Immundisolibacter sp.: one gene and its partner. The protein of the gene in region 1 interacts with the protein of each later gene in a pairwise test. Links are inferred from orthologs where the notes say so. Each region holds a gene or a part of one and is shown on either strand. Other genes may lie near its edges. The genes, in order: lpdA and odhB.

Evidence for each region.
Region 2: the proteins of lpdA (region 1) and odhB interact in binary tests that used the Escherichia coli proteins (3 or more experiments, as listed by UniProt). The link is inferred for Immundisolibacter sp. from one-to-one orthologs.

Annotation. Positions count from the first base shown.
Region 1 is NZ_JACIZD010000002.1:243,577-253,068, reverse strand. What follows is about bases 2,973-5,965. They hold lpdA (dihydrolipoyl dehydrogenase), read right to left. Parts: upstream 5,176-5,965; coding sequence 3,769-5,175; downstream 2,973-3,768. Other genes in these bases: aceF (dihydrolipoyllysine-residue acetyltransferase), read right to left, coding at 5,203-5,965; H5U26_RS04980 (Hsp20/alpha crystallin family protein), read left to right, coding at 3,206-3,712; H5U26_RS04985 (Hsp20/alpha crystallin family protein), read left to right, coding at 2,973-3,057. Outside these bases: H5U26_RS05005 (trypsin-like peptidase domain-containing protein), read right to left, coding at 1-705; H5U26_RS05000 (hypothetical protein), read right to left, coding at 786-1,094; H5U26_RS04995 (DnaJ C-terminal domain-containing protein), read right to left, coding at 1,101-2,033; H5U26_RS04990 (Hsp20/alpha crystallin family protein), read left to right, coding at 2,235-2,663; more of H5U26_RS04985, read left to right, coding at 2,683-2,972; more of aceF, read right to left, coding at 5,966-6,852; aceE (pyruvate dehydrogenase (acetyl-transferring), homodimeric type), read right to left, coding at 6,875-9,492. UniProt on the Escherichia coli protein: Lipoamide dehydrogenase is a component of the glycine cleavage system as well as of the alpha-ketoacid dehydrogenase complexes.
Region 2 is NZ_JACIZD010000002.1:122,527-131,912, forward strand. Bases 2,445-5,331 are described here. They hold odhB (2-oxoglutarate dehydrogenase complex dihydrolipoyllysine-residue succinyltransferase), read right to left. Parts: upstream 4,545-5,331; coding sequence 3,345-4,544; downstream 2,445-3,344. Other genes in these bases: lpdA (dihydrolipoyl dehydrogenase), read right to left, coding at 2,445-3,342; H5U26_RS04450 (2-oxoglutarate dehydrogenase E1 component), read right to left, coding at 4,572-5,331. Also shown: sucD (succinate--CoA ligase subunit alpha), read right to left, coding at 1-637; sucC (ADP-forming succinate--CoA ligase subunit beta), read right to left, coding at 634-1,803; more of lpdA, read right to left, coding at 1,927-2,444; more of H5U26_RS04450, read right to left, coding at 5,332-7,415; H5U26_RS04455 (hypothetical protein), read right to left, coding at 7,502-7,912; argH (argininosuccinate lyase), read left to right, coding at 7,929-9,332. UniProt on the Escherichia coli protein: E2 component of the 2-oxoglutarate dehydrogenase (OGDH) complex which catalyzes the second step in the conversion of 2-oxoglutarate to succinyl-CoA and CO(2).

The DNA of each region.
Region 1 (9,492 bases):
GGCGAAGCCAATGCCGGCCGAGGCGCCCGAGGGGCTGTAAATGGCGGTGTTGATGCCGATCAGCCGACCGGCCGAATCCAGCAGCGGTCCGCCCGAATTGCCGGGGTTGATGGCGGCATCGGTCTGGATCAGATGTTCGACGATGCTGCCGCCCTCCTGGGCCGGCAGGCTGCGGTCGAGCGCCGAGACGATGCCTGTGGTCAAGGTCCAGTCGAGTCCGAAGGGGTTGCCGATGGCAAACACCTTCTGCCCCACCTTCAGGTCGTGGCTGGTGCCGATCGGCACCGGCGGCGGCGACTTGAAATCGACGCCGATCCTGAGCACGGCGATGTCGTGCGCTGGGCTTGCCCCCACCAGGCGCGCCGGATAGTCGCGCCCATCGGCCAGGCGCACCGTGGCGCGCGCAGCGCCCTGGATGACGTGAAAATTGGTCACCACGTGCCCCGCCTCGTCCCACACGAAGCCCGAGCCGGTGCCGCGCGGCACGGCAAACACGTTGCGCGTCCAGAAATCCTGCACCAGCTCGGCGGTGCTGATGTAGACCACCGAGTCGCGGGTGCGCTCGAACAGCTCGATGACGGCACGCTCGTCCGCACCGAGCGCGCCGCGTGGCGTGATCGTGCGCTGCTCGCCCTGCCAGGCAGCCACGCCGGGCGAGTGCCAGGTGCCCAGCAGCAGGCAGCCGAGCAGGACTGACAGCCGCATAGCGCGCCCGCAGCGGCGTGTCAGCTCCGCTGCGCGGGCCCGCCCGATGGCGCGCTGATCATCCACGGGCCGCTGGCGGTTCAGCCCAGGCCGTACAGGGCCAGGCGCGCGCGCAGGCGCTCGATCTCCTCGATGAGGTCACCGACCAGGCCGGCCAGTTCCGGCGCCGCATCGAAATCCCGCTCGATCTGCCGCAGCCGGCGCGCCCGGCGCAGGGTGGCCGACGAGAACCGCCAGACCCCGCCGAGCGACCGCGCCTGCGGCAGCAGGCCAGCCTCCAGGTGTTGCTGCAGCCACTCGACGTCGGCCGCGCAGGCGGCCGCCAGCTGCTCCAGCGTCAGCCACGATTCGTCGAGCAGGGTGCCGATCAGTGCTTCTTTCTGGTTCATCGCCGTTCAGTTCCTGCGACGTGGATCGAAAGCCAATTCCCGTGCCATCGTTGCATAGAGTTCCCGTGCCCGTGGCGTGTCCGCCGGCGGCAACACCACCCGCACGTGCAGCAGCAGATCGCCTGGCGGATCGCCCGGCAGGCCCCTGCCGCGCACGCGCAGCTCGGTACCGCTTTGTGCGCCCGCCGGAATGCGTACCTTGACCTCGCCCACCGGCAGCGGCACCGCGATCACCGCGCCCAGTGCGGCCTCCCACGGCGCCACCGGCAAGGTCATGCTCAGATCGCGGCCCTCGACGCGATAGCGCTCGTCGGGCTTGAGGTGTACTTCGAGCAGCAGATCGCCGGCCGCACCGCTGCCGGCGCCCGGATATCCCTGTCCGGCCAGGCGAATCAGCTGACCTTCGCGCACGCCCCTGGGAATGGTCACGCGCAGCGTGCGCTGCACCATGCTCAGGCGGCCGGTTTGTTTATCGACCGTCGGCACGCGTAGCGTGATGTCGCGTGTGGCGCCGGTGAAGGCGTCCTGGAGGTCAAGGTAGATCTTGGCGTAATGGTCCTGGCCACGCCCATGCGCGGCGCGACGCGGGCGTGCGCCCATGTGCCCGAACAGCTCGGTAAAGAAATCGGAGAAATCGGCCGCCTCATGCGGCGAGAAGCCGCCGCCCGAGAACTCGAACCCGGCATCCCATCCCGGCGGCGGGCGAAATTCCTCGCCGGGCCGATGGCCGGGTCCGAGCTGGTCATAGGCGGCGCGTTTTTCGGGGTCCGACAGTACCGCGTAGGCCTCGTTGACCTCCTTCATGTGCTGCTCGGCGTCCGGTTCCTTGGACACGTCCGGGTGGTACTTGCGCGCCAGCTTGCGAAAGGCGCGCTTGATGGCGTCGGCAGTCGCGTCACGCGGCACGCCGAGAATCTGGTAGTAGTCCCGAAACTCCATGGGCACTCCTTGGCAGTGCTAGCCGTTGACCGGGGTTTGGAAAATAGGGCTGCGCGGCGCCGGACTCAAGGGCAGCGACAGCCTACCCACAACCCTGTGCGAGCTCTTGAAAGCAGTCACGGTGGCACCGATCTTTTGCTTGCGTTCAACTTGCAGGGCGGTCGTCGGACCGACCCGTACACCAGGAGGACCACCATGGCAATTTACAGACCCCCGTTCTCGCGCAATCTGTTCGCGGAATTCGACCGTTTGCGCCGCGAGCTCGACCAGGCTTTCGAGCTGTCTCCGAGCATCCGCGGCCTGGGCGCAGGCTTTCCGACACTCAACATCGGCTCCACGCCCAACTCGGTGGAAATTTTTGCCTTCGCGCCCGGCGTGGATCCGGCCGCCCTCGATGTGCAGATCGAGAAAGGCGTGCTCACCATCAGCGGCGAACGCAAGGCCCCGCAGGTGCCGGAGAAGGCCACCGTGCACCTGGGCGAGCGCTTTGCCGGACGCTTCCACCGGGTGGTGAGCCTGCCGGACAGCATCGACCCGGCCTCCGTAACGGCCACCTACCGCGACGGCGTGCTGCACATAAGCGCGCAGCGCAAGGATTCTGCACTGCCGCGCCGCATCAACATCCAGTGATCGACCGGAGGACACCATCATGAGCCAGGACATCGTGCAAAACGAAGCTGCCAAACAGCCGGAACCGGCCTTGCCGCCGCCGGCGGACGTGATCGAGGACGCCAGCGGCATCACCTTGTATGCCGACCTGCCGGGCGTGCCGCGCGACCGGCTCGACATTCGCGTCGAGGGCGACCAGCTGTGCATCGAAGGCGAAATGCAGCTGCCGATGAAGGAGGGACTCGAGGGTACGCACGCCGAGATCACGCTGCCACGCTATCGGCGCGTGTTCAACCTGTCGCGCGAACTCGACAGCGAGAAAATCACCGCCGAGCTGCGTGACGGCGTGCTGACGCTGCGTATCCCCAAGGCCGAACACGCACAGCCGCGGCGCATCAGCGTGCAGGCCGCGTGACGGGATGTCGAGCCGGCTCGGGCCGTTGAGAGCGCTTTTCGACGGTTCGGGCAAACATCACCCGGCGCCGCAGGCCGGCGGTCGGGTTCTGGCGAGCGGCCGGCACGAGGTCGGCCGCTCGCCGCTGGCGTGATCAGGAGACCCAACGATGGACATCAACAACCTGAAGGAAAACGTCGAGTCGTGGTGGTCCAACGTTTCCGAAGGCTGGCGGCAATTGCGCCGTTCGGCGTCCGGGGCGTTGACCCGCTTCAAACCCGGCGACACGACCAATCTGCCGGAATCGTCCAGCATCGATGACGAGCTGTGGGTGCCGGGCCTGTCCTGGTCCATGCTCGGTGTCGACCTGCTGGAAGACGACAGGCGCCTGGTGGCGCGCCTGGAAATTCCCGGCCTCGACAAGGACGACTTCAAGATCGAGGTGGTGGACGACGCGCTGGTCGTCAGCGGCGAGAAGCGCTTCGAGCGCGACAGCAGCGACGGTCGCTGGCGCACCATTCAGTGCGCCTACGGTGCGTTTCGCCGGGTCGTGCCGCTACCGGCGCCGGTCAGGGCCGATCAGGCCAAGGCCAGCTACCGCAATGGCGTGCTGCGGGTGGAACTGCCCAAGGTCGAGCCCGGGCCGGCGCGCAGCGTGACCATCGACGTGCAGTGAGCGGGGCGGCTTGATCGCGTTGTGGTTTCGCCCGAGGTGCGCCGCAAAGGCGCACCTCAGCGCTTGGGCGCGATGATGTCCGTGACGCTGCCGTCGAAGACCTCGGCCGCCATGCCGACGGTTTCCGACAGCGTCGGATGGGCGTGGATGGTCAGGGCAAGGTCCTGGGCATCGGCGCCCATTTCGATGGCCAGCACGCCTTCGGCGATCAGGTCACCGGCGCCGGGGCCGACGATGCCGACGCCCAGCACCCGGCGGCTGGTCGGGTCGAACAGGATCTTGGTCAATCCTTCGTCGCGGCCGAGTGTCAGGCTGCGGCCGTTGGCGGCCCACGGAAACACCGCCTTCTCATAGGCGATACCGTCCTTCTTGGCCTGCTGTTCGGTCAGGCCGGCCCAGGCGATCTCCGGATCGGTGAACACCACCGCCGGGATCGCCAGCGGCGCAAACGCCGCCTTGTGGCCGGCGATGACTTCCGCCGCCACCTTGCCCTCGTGGGCGGCCTTGTGCGCCAGCATTGGCTCGCCGGCCACGTCACCAATGGCAAAAATGTGCGCCACGCCGGTGCGGCGCTGGGCATCGACCTCGATGAAGCCGCGCTCGGTCACCGCCACGCCCAGCGCCTCCAGGCCCAGCTCCTTGCCGTTCGGGCGCCGGCCGACGGCCACCAGGGCGCGGTCGTAGGTCTTGACCTCCTTGCCGTCCGGGCCTTCGAAGCTCACATGCAGGCCGTCTTTCTTGGCCTCGATGCCAGTGACCTTGGTCTTGAGGCGAATGTCGGCGAACTCCCCGGCCAGCTTTTTGGCCAGCGGCTTGACCAGGTCCGCATCGGCGCCCGGCAGCAGCGTGTCCATGAACTCGACCACGCTGACCGCACTGCCCAGCGCCCGGTACACGGTAGCCATCTCGAGGCCGATGTAACCGCCGCCGATCACCAGCAGCTTGCCGGGGATGTCCGCCAGCGCCAGCGCGCCGGTGGAGTCCATGACGCGCGGGTCGTCCGGCAGGCCGGGGATGCGCACCGGCGTCGAGCCGGTGGCGACAATGGCGTGCTCGAATTGGACGTCGACCGGCCCGTCCGGGCCTTCGACGCGCAGGGTATGGGCGGCCGTGAATTTCGCCGCGCCACGCACCACCTGCACCTTGCGCTGGCGCGCCAGGCCGCTGAGGCCATCGGTCAGGCGCTTGACGACCTTGTCCTTCTGGCCACGAACGCCGTCCAGGTCGATCTTGGGCTTGCCGAAGGCGACGCCGGGCGTGTGGGCCGCCTCGTCGATCACCTTGGCCACGTGCAGCAGGGCCTTCGACGGGATGCAGCCGACGTTCAGGCACACGCCGCCCAGGCGCTGCTCGCGCTCGACCAGTACCACCTGCAGGCCAAGATCGGCCGCCCGGAAGGCGGCGCTGTAGCCGCCGGGACCGGCACCGAGCACCACCAGTTGGGTGCGGATGGAATTACTCATGAATGGGCGCTCCGCGCGGGTTGGATCTCAGAGCAGAAGGCCACGCAGGTCTTCCAGCAGGCCGGCCAGATGGCGGGTGAAGCGTGCCCCGGCGGCGCCGTCGATGACGCGGTGGTCGTAGGACAGCGACAGCGGCAGCATCAGGCGCGGCACGAAGGCGGTGCCGTCCCAGACTGGTTTCATGGACGAACGCGACACGCCCAGGATGGCCACTTCCGGCCAGTTGACGATCGGCGTGAAGGCGGTGCCGCCGATGCCGCCCAGGCTGGAGATGGTGAAGCTGCCGCCGCGCATCTCGTCGGATTTGAGCTTGCGCTCGCGGGCGCGGGCGCTCAGGTCCGCGAGTTCCGCCGCCAGGTCGATGATGCCCTTGCGGTCCACGTCGCGAATCACCGGCACCACCAGGCCATTGGGCGTGTCCACGGCCACGCCGATGTGGACGTAGCGCTTGACGATCAGCGACTTGCCGTCGGCCGCCAGGCTGGCGTTGAAGTCCGGGAAGACTTTCAGCGCCCCCGCACAGGCCTTCAGCAGCAGCGCCACCACGGTCAGCTTGGTGCCGCGGGCCTCGGCGTCCTTGCCGCGCGCCTTGCGGAAGGCTTCCAGGTCCGTGATGTCGGCCTCGTCGTGCTGCGTGACCTGCGGCACCTGCGGCCAGGAACGGCCCAGATTCTCGCCGGTCAGCTGGCGGATGCGGCTGAGCGCCACCGTCTCGACCTCGCCCCACTGGGCAAAATCGATTGCCGGCAGCGGCGCCAGGCCGGCGCCGCTCGCAGTTCCCGCCGCCCCGCCCTGCAGGACGGACTTGACGTAAGCCTGCACGTCTTCCTGTGTGATGCGGCCCTTGCGCCCGCTGCCGGTGACCTGGGCCAGATCGACACCCAGTTCGCGTGCGAAGCGGCGTACCGATGGCGTGGCGTGGGGCAGCTGGCCGGAGGGTGGGGGCGCAGCAGTGATCTGCGGCGCCGGACTGGCCGCCAGGGGCGCAGGTGCAGCGCCCGGCGGTGATGCCGCCTCCGGTACGGGTTCCGGTGCCGCGGCGGGTGCCTGCGCCGCCGTTTCGATCATGGCCACCAGGTCGCCGGTTTTCAGTTTGTCGCCGACCTTGACCTTCAGTTCGCGCACCGTGCCGGCGAACGGCGCCGGCAGTTCGGTGGCGGCCTTCTCGGTCTCCACCGTGAGGAGGGCGTCGCCCTCGGCCACCGTGTCGCCGGGTTTCACGGCCAGCTCGATCACGTCGGCGGCCTTGCCGTCGCCAAGGTCCGGGCAGGTGACCGGTTGCACGGTGGGCGTGCTGGCCGCTGGAGACGCCGGCGCAGCCGCGGGCGCCGCAGCGGCTGCTGGCTCGGGTGACGCTTCGGCGGCAGGGGCGGAGGCGGCTTTGGGCGCCGATGCCGGTTCGGGGGCGGCGGCTTCCTTTGGCGGCGGCGTGGCGCTGGCTGTGGTTTCCAGCACGGCGATGACATCGCCTTCCTTGACCCGGTCGCCGGCCTTCACGCGCACGGCGGTCACCTTGCCGCCGAACTCGGCCGGCAGTTCCATGGCCGCCTTGTCGGTTTCCAGCGTCAGGATGATGTCGCCTTCGCGGATCGTGTCGCCGGGCTTGACGGACACCTCGGCCACGTCGGCCTCGTGCACGTTCTCGGCCAGTCCCGGCACGATGAGGTTCTGTTGCATTTGTTGTTGTGCTCCGTGCGTCTCAGACGGTGGCCGGGTCGGGCCGCTCGGGGTCGATGCCCAGCTTGCCGGCAGCGTCGGCCACGGTTTTGACCGGGAGCGTGCCCTCGTCGGCCAGGGCCTTGAGCGCCGCGTAGGCGATGTGCTCGCGGCTGACCTCGAAGAACTGGCGCAGTCGCCGGCGCGTGTCGCTGCGCCCGAAGCCGTCGGTGCCCAGCACCTCGTAGCGGCCACGCACCCAGGGCCGGATCTGGTCGGCGTAGGCCTGCATGTAGTCGGTGGCGGCGATGACCGGCCCGTCGCTGCCGTCCAGGCACTGCTCGACGTAGCTCTTGCGCGGCTTGGCGGTGGGATGCAGGCGGTTCCAGCGCTGCACCGACAGGCCGTCGCGGCGCAGCTCGTTGAAGCTGGTGGCGCTCCATACGTCGGCCTGCACGCCAAAGTCCTTGCTCAGGATGTCGGCGGCCGCCAGGGCCTCGCGCAGGATGGCGCCGCTGCTGAGCAGCTGCACGCGCGGCGTGGCCTTGGCGCGGGTTTTCTTGGCCGCAGTCCCCGGCAGGCGATACAGGCCGCGCAGGATGCCCTCGGTCACGCCATCGGGCATCGGCGGGTGGGCGTAGTTCTCGTTCTCGACGGTGATGTAGTAGTAGACGCTCTCGTCGGCCTCGTACATGCGCCGCATGCCGTCCTGGATGATGACCGCCAGTTCGTACATGTAGGCCGGGTCGTAGGCCACGCAGTTGGGGATGGTGGCCGCCAGCAGGTGGCTGTGGCCGTCCTGGTGCTGCAGGCCCTCGCCAGCCAGCGTGGTGCGCCCGGCCGTGCCGCCGATCAGGAAGCCGCGCGTGCGCATGTCGCCGGCCGCCCAGGCGAAATCGCCGACGCGCTGGAAGCCGAACATCGAATAGAAGATGTAGAAGGGGATCATCGACACGCCGTGCATGGCGTAGGAGGTGCCGGCGGCGATCCAGGAGCAGAAGGCGCCGGCCTCGTTGATGCCTTCCTCCAGGATCTGGCCCTTCTTGTCTTCGCGATAGAACATGAAGTGGCCGGCGTCTTCGGGTTCGTACAGCTGGCCTTCCGGGGAATAGATGCCCAGCTGGCGGAACAGGCCCTCCATGCCGAAGGTGCGCGCCTCGTCCGGCACGATCGGCACCAGGTGCTGGCCGATGTTCGGGTCCTTGGTCAGCTGCGTCAGGATGCGCACGAAGGCCATGGTGGTCGAGATTTCGCGCTCGCCGGTGCCTTCCAGCAGTTTCTCGAAGGCGGGCAGGCCGGGGATGGTCAGGCGCGGCGCCTGCGCGCGGCGCGCCGGCAGGTAGCCGCCCAGCGCCTCGCGCCGGGCGCGCAGGTACTGCATTTCGGGGCTGTCTTCGGCCGGCTTGTAGTAGGGGATGGACGCCAGCTGGTCGTCCGGAATCGGCACCCGGAAGCGGTCGCGAAAGGCGCGCACCTGCTCGTCGGTCATCTTCTTCTGCTGGTGGGTGATGTTCTGACCTTCGCCGGCGGTGCCCATGCCGTAGCCCTTGACGGTCTTGAACAGGATCACCGTCGGCTGGCCGCGGTGGCGCACGGCGGCGTCGAAGGCGGCGTAGATCTTCAGCGGGTCGTTGCCGCCGCGGCGCAGGCGGTAGATGTCGTCGTCCGACAGATGCTCGACCAGGCGCAGCAGCTCCGGGTACTTGCCGAAGAAGCGCTCGCGCGTGTACTTGCCGCCGCGGGCCTTGTAGGCCTGGTACTCACCGTCGAGGGCTTCCTCCATGCGTTGGCGCAGCAGGCCACTGCGGTCGCGGCCGAGCAGGTCGTCCCACTCCGAGCCCCAGATCACCTTGATCACGTTCCAGCCGTTGCCGCGGAACTCGCCTTCCAGCTCCTGGATGATCTTGCCGTTGCCGCGTACCGGGCCGTCCAGGCGCTGCAGGTTGCAGTTGACGATGAAGATCAGGTTGTCGAGCTTCTCGCGCCCGGCCACCGCCAACGCGCCGCGGGATTCGGGCTCGTCCATCTCGCCGTCGCCCAGGAAGGCGTAGACCTTGCGGCCGTCCATCGGCGCCAGGCCGCGGGCGTCCAGATAGGCCATGAAGCGGGCCTGGTAGATGGCCATCATGGATGCCAGGCCCATCGATACCGTCGGCAGGCTCCAGAACTCCGGCATCAGCCACGGGTGCGGGTAGGACGACAGGCCGCCGCCGTCGGCCAGCTCCTGGCGGAAGTGATCCAGGTCGCGCTCGCTCAGGCGGCCTTCGAGGAAAGCCCGCGCGTACATGCCCGGCGACGTGTGGCCCTGGAAGAACACCAGGTCGCCGGCGCCGGCCTCGCCGGGCGCGTGAAAGAAATGATTGAAGCCGACCTCGTAGATGGTGGCCAGCGAGGCGTAGCTGGCGATGTGGCCGCCCAGCTCGGTCGATTCGCGGTTGGCGCGCGTCACCATGGCCATGGCGTTCCAGCGCAGCGCGGCGCGGATGCGGCCTTCCAGTTCCTGATCGCCCGGGTAGGCCGGCTGGTGCGCGGTCGGGATGGTATTCAGGTACGCCGTGGTCAGGCCCTGCGGCAGGTTCAGGCCCAGTCGCTGCGCCTCGTCCTGCAGGGTTTCCAGGATGAAGCGGGCGCGCGGCTCACCTTCCACCTGCGCCAGCGAGC
Region 2 (9,386 bases), 120 kb from region 1 along the record:
TGCCGCCGATCTCGCCGACCATGACGATGCACTCGGTCTGCGGATCGTCCTTGAACAGGCGCAGCGCATCGATGAAGCTGGTGCCCGGAATCGGATCGCCGCCGATGCCGATGCAGGTGGACTGACCGGCGCCGATGGCCGTGGTCTGGGCCACCGCCTCGTAGGTCAGCGTGCCGGAACGCGACACGATGCCGACCTTGCCCGGCAGGTGAATATCACCGGGCATGATGCCGATCTTGCACGCGCCCGGCGTGATGACGCCGGGACAGTTGGGACCGATCAGGCGCGAGGCCGAACGGTCCACCACCATCTTGACCTGCAGCATGTCCAGCGTGGGCACGCCCTCGGTGATGCACACGATCAGCGGCACGCCGGCGTCGACAGCCTCCAGGATCGAGTCCTTGCAGAAGGCCGCCGGCACATAGATGACGCTGGCATCGGCGCCGGTCTGCTGCACCGCGTCGCGCACCGTGTCGAACACCGGCAGACCCAGATGCTCCGTGCCGCCCTTGCCCGGCGTCACGCCACCGACCATGCGCGTGCCGTAGGCGATGGCCTGCTCGGAATGGAACGTACCCTGCTTGCCGGTGAAACCCTGGCAGATGACCTTGGTGTCCTTGTTGACCAGCACGCTCATGCCACGCTCTCCACTGCCTTGACGACTTTCTGCGCGGCATCGGTAAGGCCGTCCGCGGGGATGATGTTAAGACCGCTGTCGGTCAGCTTGCGGCTGCCCAGATCGGCATTGTTGCCGGCCAGGCGCACCACCACCGGCACCTTGACGCCGACCTCCTTGACCGCGGCGATGATGCCGTCGGCGATCAGGTCGCAGCGCACGATGCCGCCGAAGATGTTCACCAGCACGCCCTTCACGTTCTGGTCGGCGAGGATGATCTTGAACGCCTCGGTCACCCGCGCCGCCGTGGCGGTGCCGCCGACATCCAGGAAGTTGGCCGGGTTGCCGCCATGCAGCTTGATGATGTCCATGGTGGCCATGGCCAGACCCGCGCCGTTGACCATGCAGCCGATGTTGCCGTCCAGCGCCACGTAGCTGATGTCGTGCTCGCGGGCGCGGTTTTCCTTCTCGTCCTCCTGCGAGGCGTCGCGCATGGCAGACAGGCGCGGCTGGCGGTACAGGGCGTTGTCGTCGATGTTGATCTTGCCGTCCAGGCACACCAGGCGGCCATCGCCGGTCACCACCAGCGGATTGACCTCCAACAGCGACAGGTCGCATTCCACGAACATGCGCGCCAGTCCCGTCATCAGCGTGGTGAACTGCTTGATCTGGTCGCCGGTCAGGCCCAGCCCGAAGGCGATCTGGCGACACTGGTAGGGCTGCAGGCCGACGATGGGGTTCACGGCGGTGGTCAGGATCTTCTCGGGCGTCTCGGCGGCGACCTTCTCGATCTCGACTCCGCCCTCGGTGGAAGCCATGAACACCACCCGCTGGCTGGCCCGGTCGACCACGGCGCCCAAGTACAACTCGCGGGCAATCTGGCTGACTTCCTCGACCAGCACACTGTTCACCGGCTGGCCTTCGGCCGTGGTCTGGTAGGTGACCAGGCGCGTGCCGAGCATGGCCTCGGCAACCTGCGCCACCGCATCCGGGCTGTCCACCAGCTTCACGCCACCGGCCTTGCCGCGGCCACCGGCGTGAACTTGTGCCTTGACTACCCAGCGACTGCCGGGCACGCGGCCGGCCGCAGCCTTGGCAGCCTTGGGGCTGTCGGCGACTTCACCGCGCGGCGCGGCGATGCCGTAATCGGCAAACAGTTGTTTTGCCTGGTATTCGTGCAGATTCATGGATGTGATCTTTCCCTATGACTGAAGGGACGGCGCCCGGCCGCCTAACGGCCTGCCCGCTCCACGTTGCAGGTATGTCATCGACCTGAAGACCCGGATGCAAGCCCCACTGCCTGCGCCGTCTCAGATATGTATCGCCCGCCGGTGGGCCGCGAGGGCCGCCTCATGCAGCACTTCCGACAGGGTCGGGTGGGCATGCACGATGCGCGCGATGTCCTCGGCACTGGCGCAGAACTCCATCGCCACCACCGCCTCGGCAATCAGCTCCGAGGCGTGTGGGCCGATGATGTGTACGCCCAGCACGCGGTCGGTTTCGGCATGGGCAAGCAGCTTCACCTGCCCCTGCGCGGCCTCCATGGCGCGCGCCCGACCGTTCGCCTGGAACGGAAAAACACCCGTCACATAGGGCACGCCCTCGGCCTTGAGGGCCTGCTCGGTGCGACCGACCCAGGCGATTTCCGGCCAAGTGTAAATGATCCACGGGATGGTCCCGTAATCGACGTGGCAGTGCTGGCCGGCGATACCCTCGGCAACGGCAATCCCGTCCTCGGACGCGCGGTGCGCCAGCATCGGCCCGCGCACCACATCACCGATGGCGTAGACCCCGGCGGCACTGGTCTGAAAGCGCCCATCGACGGGAATGAAGCCGCGCTCGTCGCGGCTCACGCCAGCGGCGTCCAGGCCCAGATCATCCGTTACCGGCTGGCGACCAACCGCAACGATCAGCCGGTCGAACTGTGCCTGCTGCGCGCCGGCGGCGTCCTCGAAATCGACCGCAACCTGCCCGGCTGCGACCTGTGCGCCGGTCACCTTGGCGCCCAGCCGAATGTCCAGCCCCTGGGCAGTGAATTCCTTGCGTGCAATTGCCGCGATGGCACGATCCGCAGCCGGCAGGAATTCCGGCAGCGCCTCCAGCAAGGTCACCTGGCTGCCCAGGCGCGACCACACGCTGCCCAGTTCCAGACCGATCACGCCCGCGCCGATGATGCCCAGGCGCGCCGGCACGGCCGTGAAGTCGAGCGCCCCCGCCGAATCGACGATGTGTTCGCCATCGACCGGTGCCACGCTCAGCGGCGTCGGCCGCGAGCCGGTCGCGATCAGGATGTGCTGCGCGGCAACGGTTTGCACCGCGCCATCGGTGGCCGTCACCTGCACCTGGCCATCGCCCAGCAGGCGCGCCGTGCCCTGCAGCCAGGCAATGCCGTTTTTCGTGAAGAGACCCTTGATGCCGCCGGTGAACTGGGCGACGATCCTGTCCTTGCGGGCCACCATGGCGGCCGGGTCGATGCTGACCTCGCCCACGGTGATGCCATGCGCGCCAAGGCCGTGCCGGGCGCGGTGGTACTGCTCGGACGATTCGAGCAGCGCCTTGGACGGGATGCAGCCCACGTTCAGGCAGGTACCGCCCAGGGCCGGCTTGCCGTCCTTGCCGATCCAGCGCTCCACGCAGGCCACGCGCATGCCCAGCTGGGCGGCGCGAATGGCCGCCACGTAGCCGCCCGGCCCGGCGCCGATTACCAACAGATCGTAGCGGTCCATGCTCAAAGCCCCAGCAGCAGGCGGGCCGGGTCTTCCAGCGACTGCTTGATGGCGACCAGGAACTGCACCGCCTCGCGTCCGTCGATCAGGCGGTGATCGTAGGACAGGGCCAGGTACATGATCGGCCGCACCACCACCTGACCGTGCTCCACCACCGGCCGCTCGACGATGTTGTGCATGCCAAGGATGGCGCTTTGCGGCGGGTTCAGGATCGGCGTCGACAGCATGGAGCCGAAGATGCCGCCGTTGGTGATCGAGAAGGTGCCGCCGGACAGTTCCTCCAGCGTCAGCTTGTTCTCGCCGGCGCGGCGGCCGAAATCGGCGATAGCTTTCTCGATGTCGGCAAACGACATCTGCCCGGCATCGCGCAGGGTCGGCACCACCAACCCGCGCGGGCTGCTGACGGCGATGCCGATGTCGAAATAGCCGTGATAAACAACATCGCTGCCGTCGATGGAAGCATTGACCAGCGGGAACTTCCTGAGCGCCTCGACGGCGGCCCTGACGAAGAACGACATGAAACCGAGCTTCACGCCGTGGATCTTCTCGAAAGCCTCTCGGTGACGGGCGCGCAGGTCCATCACCGGCTGCATGTTGACTTCGTTGAAGGTGGTCAGGATGGCGGCGGTGCGCTGCGCCTCGACCAGCCGCTCGGCAATGCGCTGGCGGATGCGCGTCATTGGCACGCGCTGCTCGGGGCGTTCTGCGGCCGGCTGCGCCGCCAACTCGGTAGTCGCTGTGGGCGCCCGCTGCGCCACCGCCGCGAGCACGTCTTCCTTGATCACCCGACCGTCGCGGCCGCTGCCGCTGAGCGTCGCCGTCTCCACACCCTGCTCCACCGCCAGCTTGCGCGCCGCCGGGCTGGCTGCCGCACTGCCCGCGGCGGGCCGGATCTCGGCCACCGGCTGCGGCTGCGGTGCCATGTCCGGCGCAGCAGCCACCGCGCCGGCAATCGGCGCCGTGGCGCTGGTGTCCAAGGTCGCCAGCAGCTCGCCGGAATGCACCGTGGCGCCACCGGGCTGGTGAATGGCGGTCAGCACGCCGTCGGCCGGCGCCACCACTTCCAGCACCACCTTGTCGGTTTCGACGTCGATCAGGTTCTCGTCGCGTCGCACCGCGTCACCGGGCTGCTTGCGCCACTGCAGCAGCGTGGCTTCGGCGACGGATTCCGGCAGTACCGGCACCTTGATTTCGAGTTGCATGTCAGTCCCGGGTTGAATGAACCACTTTCAGGCGGATTTTTGTTTGCGGGCGGCAGCGGCTTGTGCCGGCGCCAGGGCGTCGTCGACCAGCGCCTGTTGCTGCGCCTGGTGCAGGGCATAGCTGCCGACCGCCGGCGCCGCCGAACGCGGTCGACCAACGTAGCGCAAGCGCTGGCCGGCGGCCAGCGCGTCGGTCAGCTTGTGGCGAATCTGGTACCAGGCGCCCTGGTTCTGCGGCTCTTCCTGCACCCACAGCACCTCGGCGGCGGTACCGTAATTTGCCAGCTCGGCCGTCAGGCGCGCCATTGGGAACGGATACAGCTGCTCCACGCGCACGATGGCGATGTCCTCGATTCCGCGCTCCTGGCGGGCCGCGTAAAGATCGAAATACACCTTGCCGCTGCACAGCAGCACGCGCCGCACCTGCGCCGGGTCGGGCCGCTGCGGGTCGCCGATCACCAGCTGGAACTCCCCGCCTGCAAGCTCGTCCAGCGTCGACACCGACAGCCGGTGCCGCAGCAGGCTCTTGGGCGTCATCACCACCAACGGGCGGCGGAAGCGGCGCAGCATCTGCCGGCGCAGCATGTGGAACATCTGCGCCGGCGTGGACGGCACGCATACCTGCATGTTCTGCTCGGCGCACAGCTGCATGAAGCGCTCCAGGCGCGCCGAGGAATGCTCCGGCCCCTGGCCCTCGTAGCCGTGCGGCAGCAGCAGCACCATGCCGCACAGGCGTTGCCACTTGGCCTCCGATGAGCTGATGAACTGGTCGATCACCACCTGCGCGCCGTTGGCGAAATCGCCGAACTGCGCCTCCCAGATCACCATCGTCTGCGGGTCGGCGCTGGCGTAGCCGTACTCGAAACCGAGCACGGCCTCCTCCGACAGCAGCGAATCGATGACCAGGAAACTGGGCTGGCCGGGCTGCAGGTGTTGCAGCGGCACGTGGCGCTGCGCCTGCTCCGGCGCGTCCAGGTCCTGGTTGTGCAGGACGGCATGGCGGTGCGAGAAGGTGCCGCGACCGCTGTCCTGACCGGACAGGCGCACCCGGTAGCCTTCCGTCAGCAGCGTGGCATAGGCCAGCGTCTCGGCGCAGCCCCAGTCCAGAGGCAGCGCGCCGGCCGTCATTTGCCTGCGATCGTCCAGCATCTTGGCCACCCGCGGGTGGACCTTGAAGCCGGCCGGAATCGTTGTCAGCTTCTCGCCGAGCCCGCGCAGGGTGTCCAGTGGCACGGCCGTTGATGCCGGTTCGGTCCACAGGGTATTCATGTACGGCGCCCAATCGATGGCCAGCAGCGGGCGCTGGTCGCTCATCGGCAGCGGCGCCACGCACTCGCCGCGGTCGAGCGCCTGCTGGTAGGCCTCGGCCAGGGCCTGTGCCTGGCCGCCGGCAAGCACGCCGGCACTTTCCAGGCGCCGCGCGTACAGCTCGCGCACGCTCGGGTGGCTGGCAATCTTCGCGTACATGCGCGGCTGGGTGATGGCCGGCTCGTCGGCCTCGTTGTGACCCTGCCGGCGGTAGCAGACCAGATCGATGACCACGTCGCTGCCGAAGGCAAGGCGAAAATCCAGCGCCAGCCGCGTCACGAACAGCAGCGCCTCCGGGTCGTCGCCGTTGACGTGGAACACCGGCGCCTGCGTCAGCCGGGCGATCTCGGTGCAGTAGTAGGTCGAGCGGGCATCGGCCGGGTTGCTGGTGGTGAAGCCGATCTGGTTGTTGATGACGATGTGCAGCGTGCCGCCGGTGGCGTAGCCGCGCGTCTTGGCCAGGTTCAGGGTCTCCATCACCACGCCCTGCCCGGCAAACGCGGCATCGCCGTGGATCAGCAGCGGAATCACCTGCTGGCGGGCCCAATCACCGCGGCGCTCCTGGCGCGCCCGCACCGAACCTTCGACCACCGGGTTGATGATTTCAAGATGCGAGGGGTTGAAGGCCAGCGTCAGGTGGATCGGTCCGCCCGGCGTGATCGGATCGGCCGAAAAGCCCTGGTGATACTTGACGTCGCCGGAGCCGATGACTTCGGCCTTGCCCTCGAACTCGGCGAACAGCTCCCGCGGCTGCTTGCCAAGGATATTGACCAGCACGTTCAGGCGGCCGCGGTGGGCCATGCCGATGACCAGTTCCTTGACGTCGGCCGACCCGGCCCGGCGCACGATTTCATCCAGCACCGGGATCAGGCCGTCACCGCCTTCCAGCGAGAAACGCTTCTGGCCGACGTAGCGACGATGCAGGTACCGCTCCAGCCCCTCGGCGGCGGTCAGCGCCTGCAGGATCTGCCGCTGCTCGGCCTCGTTCAGCACCGCGCGCCCGCGGCCGGCCTCGATGCGCTGACGCAGCCACTCGACCTGCGCCGAATCGGACTTGTAGGCGTACTCGAAGCCGATGGCGCCACAGTAGGTCGCCTCCAGCGCCGATAGCAGCTCGCGCAGCGGTGCACCGGTCGGCAGCGGGAAATTGCCGGCAGCGAACTGCAGGTCCAGATCGTCCTTCGTCAGGCCGTGGTAATCCAGGCTCAGGCTCGGCACCTCCATCGGTTCCTGCAACTGCAGCGGATCGGTGCGCGCCCGCAGGTGGCCGCGCTGGCGATATTCGTTGATCAGCTGCTGTACCGCGTTCTGCTTTTGCAGGCGCTGCAAGTCGCCGCTGGAGGCGGCCAGCTGCAGCGTCGCCGGGCGCGTGGCGCGCTCGCGAAACCGTGCCTGCACCGCCCCATGACTTGCACCGACCGGGGCGTTGCCCCAGGACTCGAACTCGCGCCGCCACGGCGTGGGGACGCTGGCCGGATCGGCCAGAAAATCCTCGTACAGCGCCTCGATGAAACCGACACTGCCGAAACCAAGACTGGAGCTGGCGTCCATCACAGATCCCATACCCGTTAGATTTGTGCCCGATTTTACGGCCAGCGGGCCCCGTATCTGAAACGCCTCCCATCCGGCAGGCCTTGCGGCCGGCCCGATCAGCCGCGCTCGAGAGCCTGCAGCGGCTCCAGCCGCGCCCGATGATGGCCCTGCGCGTGAATGCGCGCGGCATGTCTCAGATGGGTCAGGCGCAGCACCACGGCGGCCACCAGCGCAGTCAGCATCAGGTTGGGCGCCATCAGCCAGCCGAGCAGGGCGGCGCCCGCCGGCAACAGGCCCAACCAGACAGCGGCAGCGGTACCGATTAGCCCCACCCACTGCAGCGCGAGCGACCACAGGCCCAGGCGCGGCCAGAAGCGGTCGGCCTCCAGCGGCTGCGCCAGGGCCAGCAGCAAGGCCAGCAGCTGCGCGCCCACCACCACCGCCAGCACCGCCCGCGGCTGGCACAGGTCCGGCACAAAGCCGCCGTCCGGGGCGCGTTGGTCCGCTATAATCGCAGGCTCCGCCACGCCCGCCCTCCCGCCCATGTCCGAAGCACCCCGCAAACCCTGGGGCGGCCGTTTCGCCGAGCCCACCGACGCCTTTGTCGAGCGTTTCACCGCCTCGGTTGGCTTCGACCAGCGCCTGGCCCGCCACGACATTATGGGTTCCATCGCCCACGCCCGGATGCTGGGCCGGGTGGCGGTGTTGGGCGAGGCCGAAGTCACCGCCATCGTCGCCGGCCTGCAGGGCATCGGTGCCGATATCCAGGCGGGCCGTTTTCAGTGGCAGGTAGCGCTCGAAGACGTGCACATGAACATCGAGACGGCGCTGGTGGAGCGCATCGGCGAGGTCGGCAAGAAGCTGCACACCGGCCGCTCGCGCAACGACCAGGTGGCCACCGACGTGCGCCTGTGGCTGCGCGACGAGCTCGACGCCATCGACGGCCAGCTGCACGAGGTGCTGACCGTCCTGGTGGATTTGGCCGAACGCGAGGCCGACACCCTGATGCCGGGCTTCACGCACCTTCAGACGGCGCAGCCGATCACGTTTGGCCACCACCTGCTGGCCTGGTTCGAGATGCTGGCGCGCGACCGCGAGCGCTTTGCCGACTGCCGGCGGCGGGTCAACGTCATGCCGCTGGGCGCCGCGGCGCTGGCCGGTACCAGCTTTCCGATCGACCGCCTGTACACGGCGCAACTGCTCGGCTTCGACCGGCCGGCCGAGAACTCGCTCGACGCCGTCAGCGACCGCGACTTCGCCATCGAATTCGTGTCCGCGGCGGCGCTGCTGATGACGCATTTCTCGCGCATGTCCGAGGAACTGGTGCTGTGGTCCTCGGCGCAGTTCGGCTTCATCAGCCTGGCCGATGCCTGGTGCACCGGCTCGTCGATCATGCCGCAGAAGAAAAACCCCGACGTGCCGGAGCTGCTGCGCGGCAAGACCGGCCGCGTCAACGGCCACCTGGTGGCGCTGCTGACGCTGATGAAGGCGCAGCCGCTGGCCTACAACAAGGACAACCAGGAAGACAAGGAACCGCTGTTCGACACCGTCGATACCGTGCGCGACAGCCTGACTGCGGTGGCCGGCATGCTGCCCGGGATGACCGTGAATGCCGAGCGCATGCGCAGCGCAGCACGCGCCGGCTTTGCCACCGCCACGGATCTCGCCGACTACCTGGTGCGCCGCGGGCTGCCGTTTCGGGATGCCCATGAGGTCGTCGGCCGCGCCGTGCGCGAGGGCGTCGTCACTGGACGCGATCTCGCCGAGTTCACGCTGGACGAACTGCGAGCGTTCTCGCCGCTGATCGAGGCCGACGTGTTCGCCGTATTGACGCTCGAAGGCTCGGTTGCCGCGCGCGATCACCTGGGCGGCACGGCACCGGCGCAGGTACGGGCCGCCGCGGCGCGGGCCCGCGCCCGGCTTGACAATTTCCAGGGCGCCCGCTGAAGCTCATGGGCTTTTGATGGCAACTCGGCCCCGCGTTGACGGGGCCCGGATCGC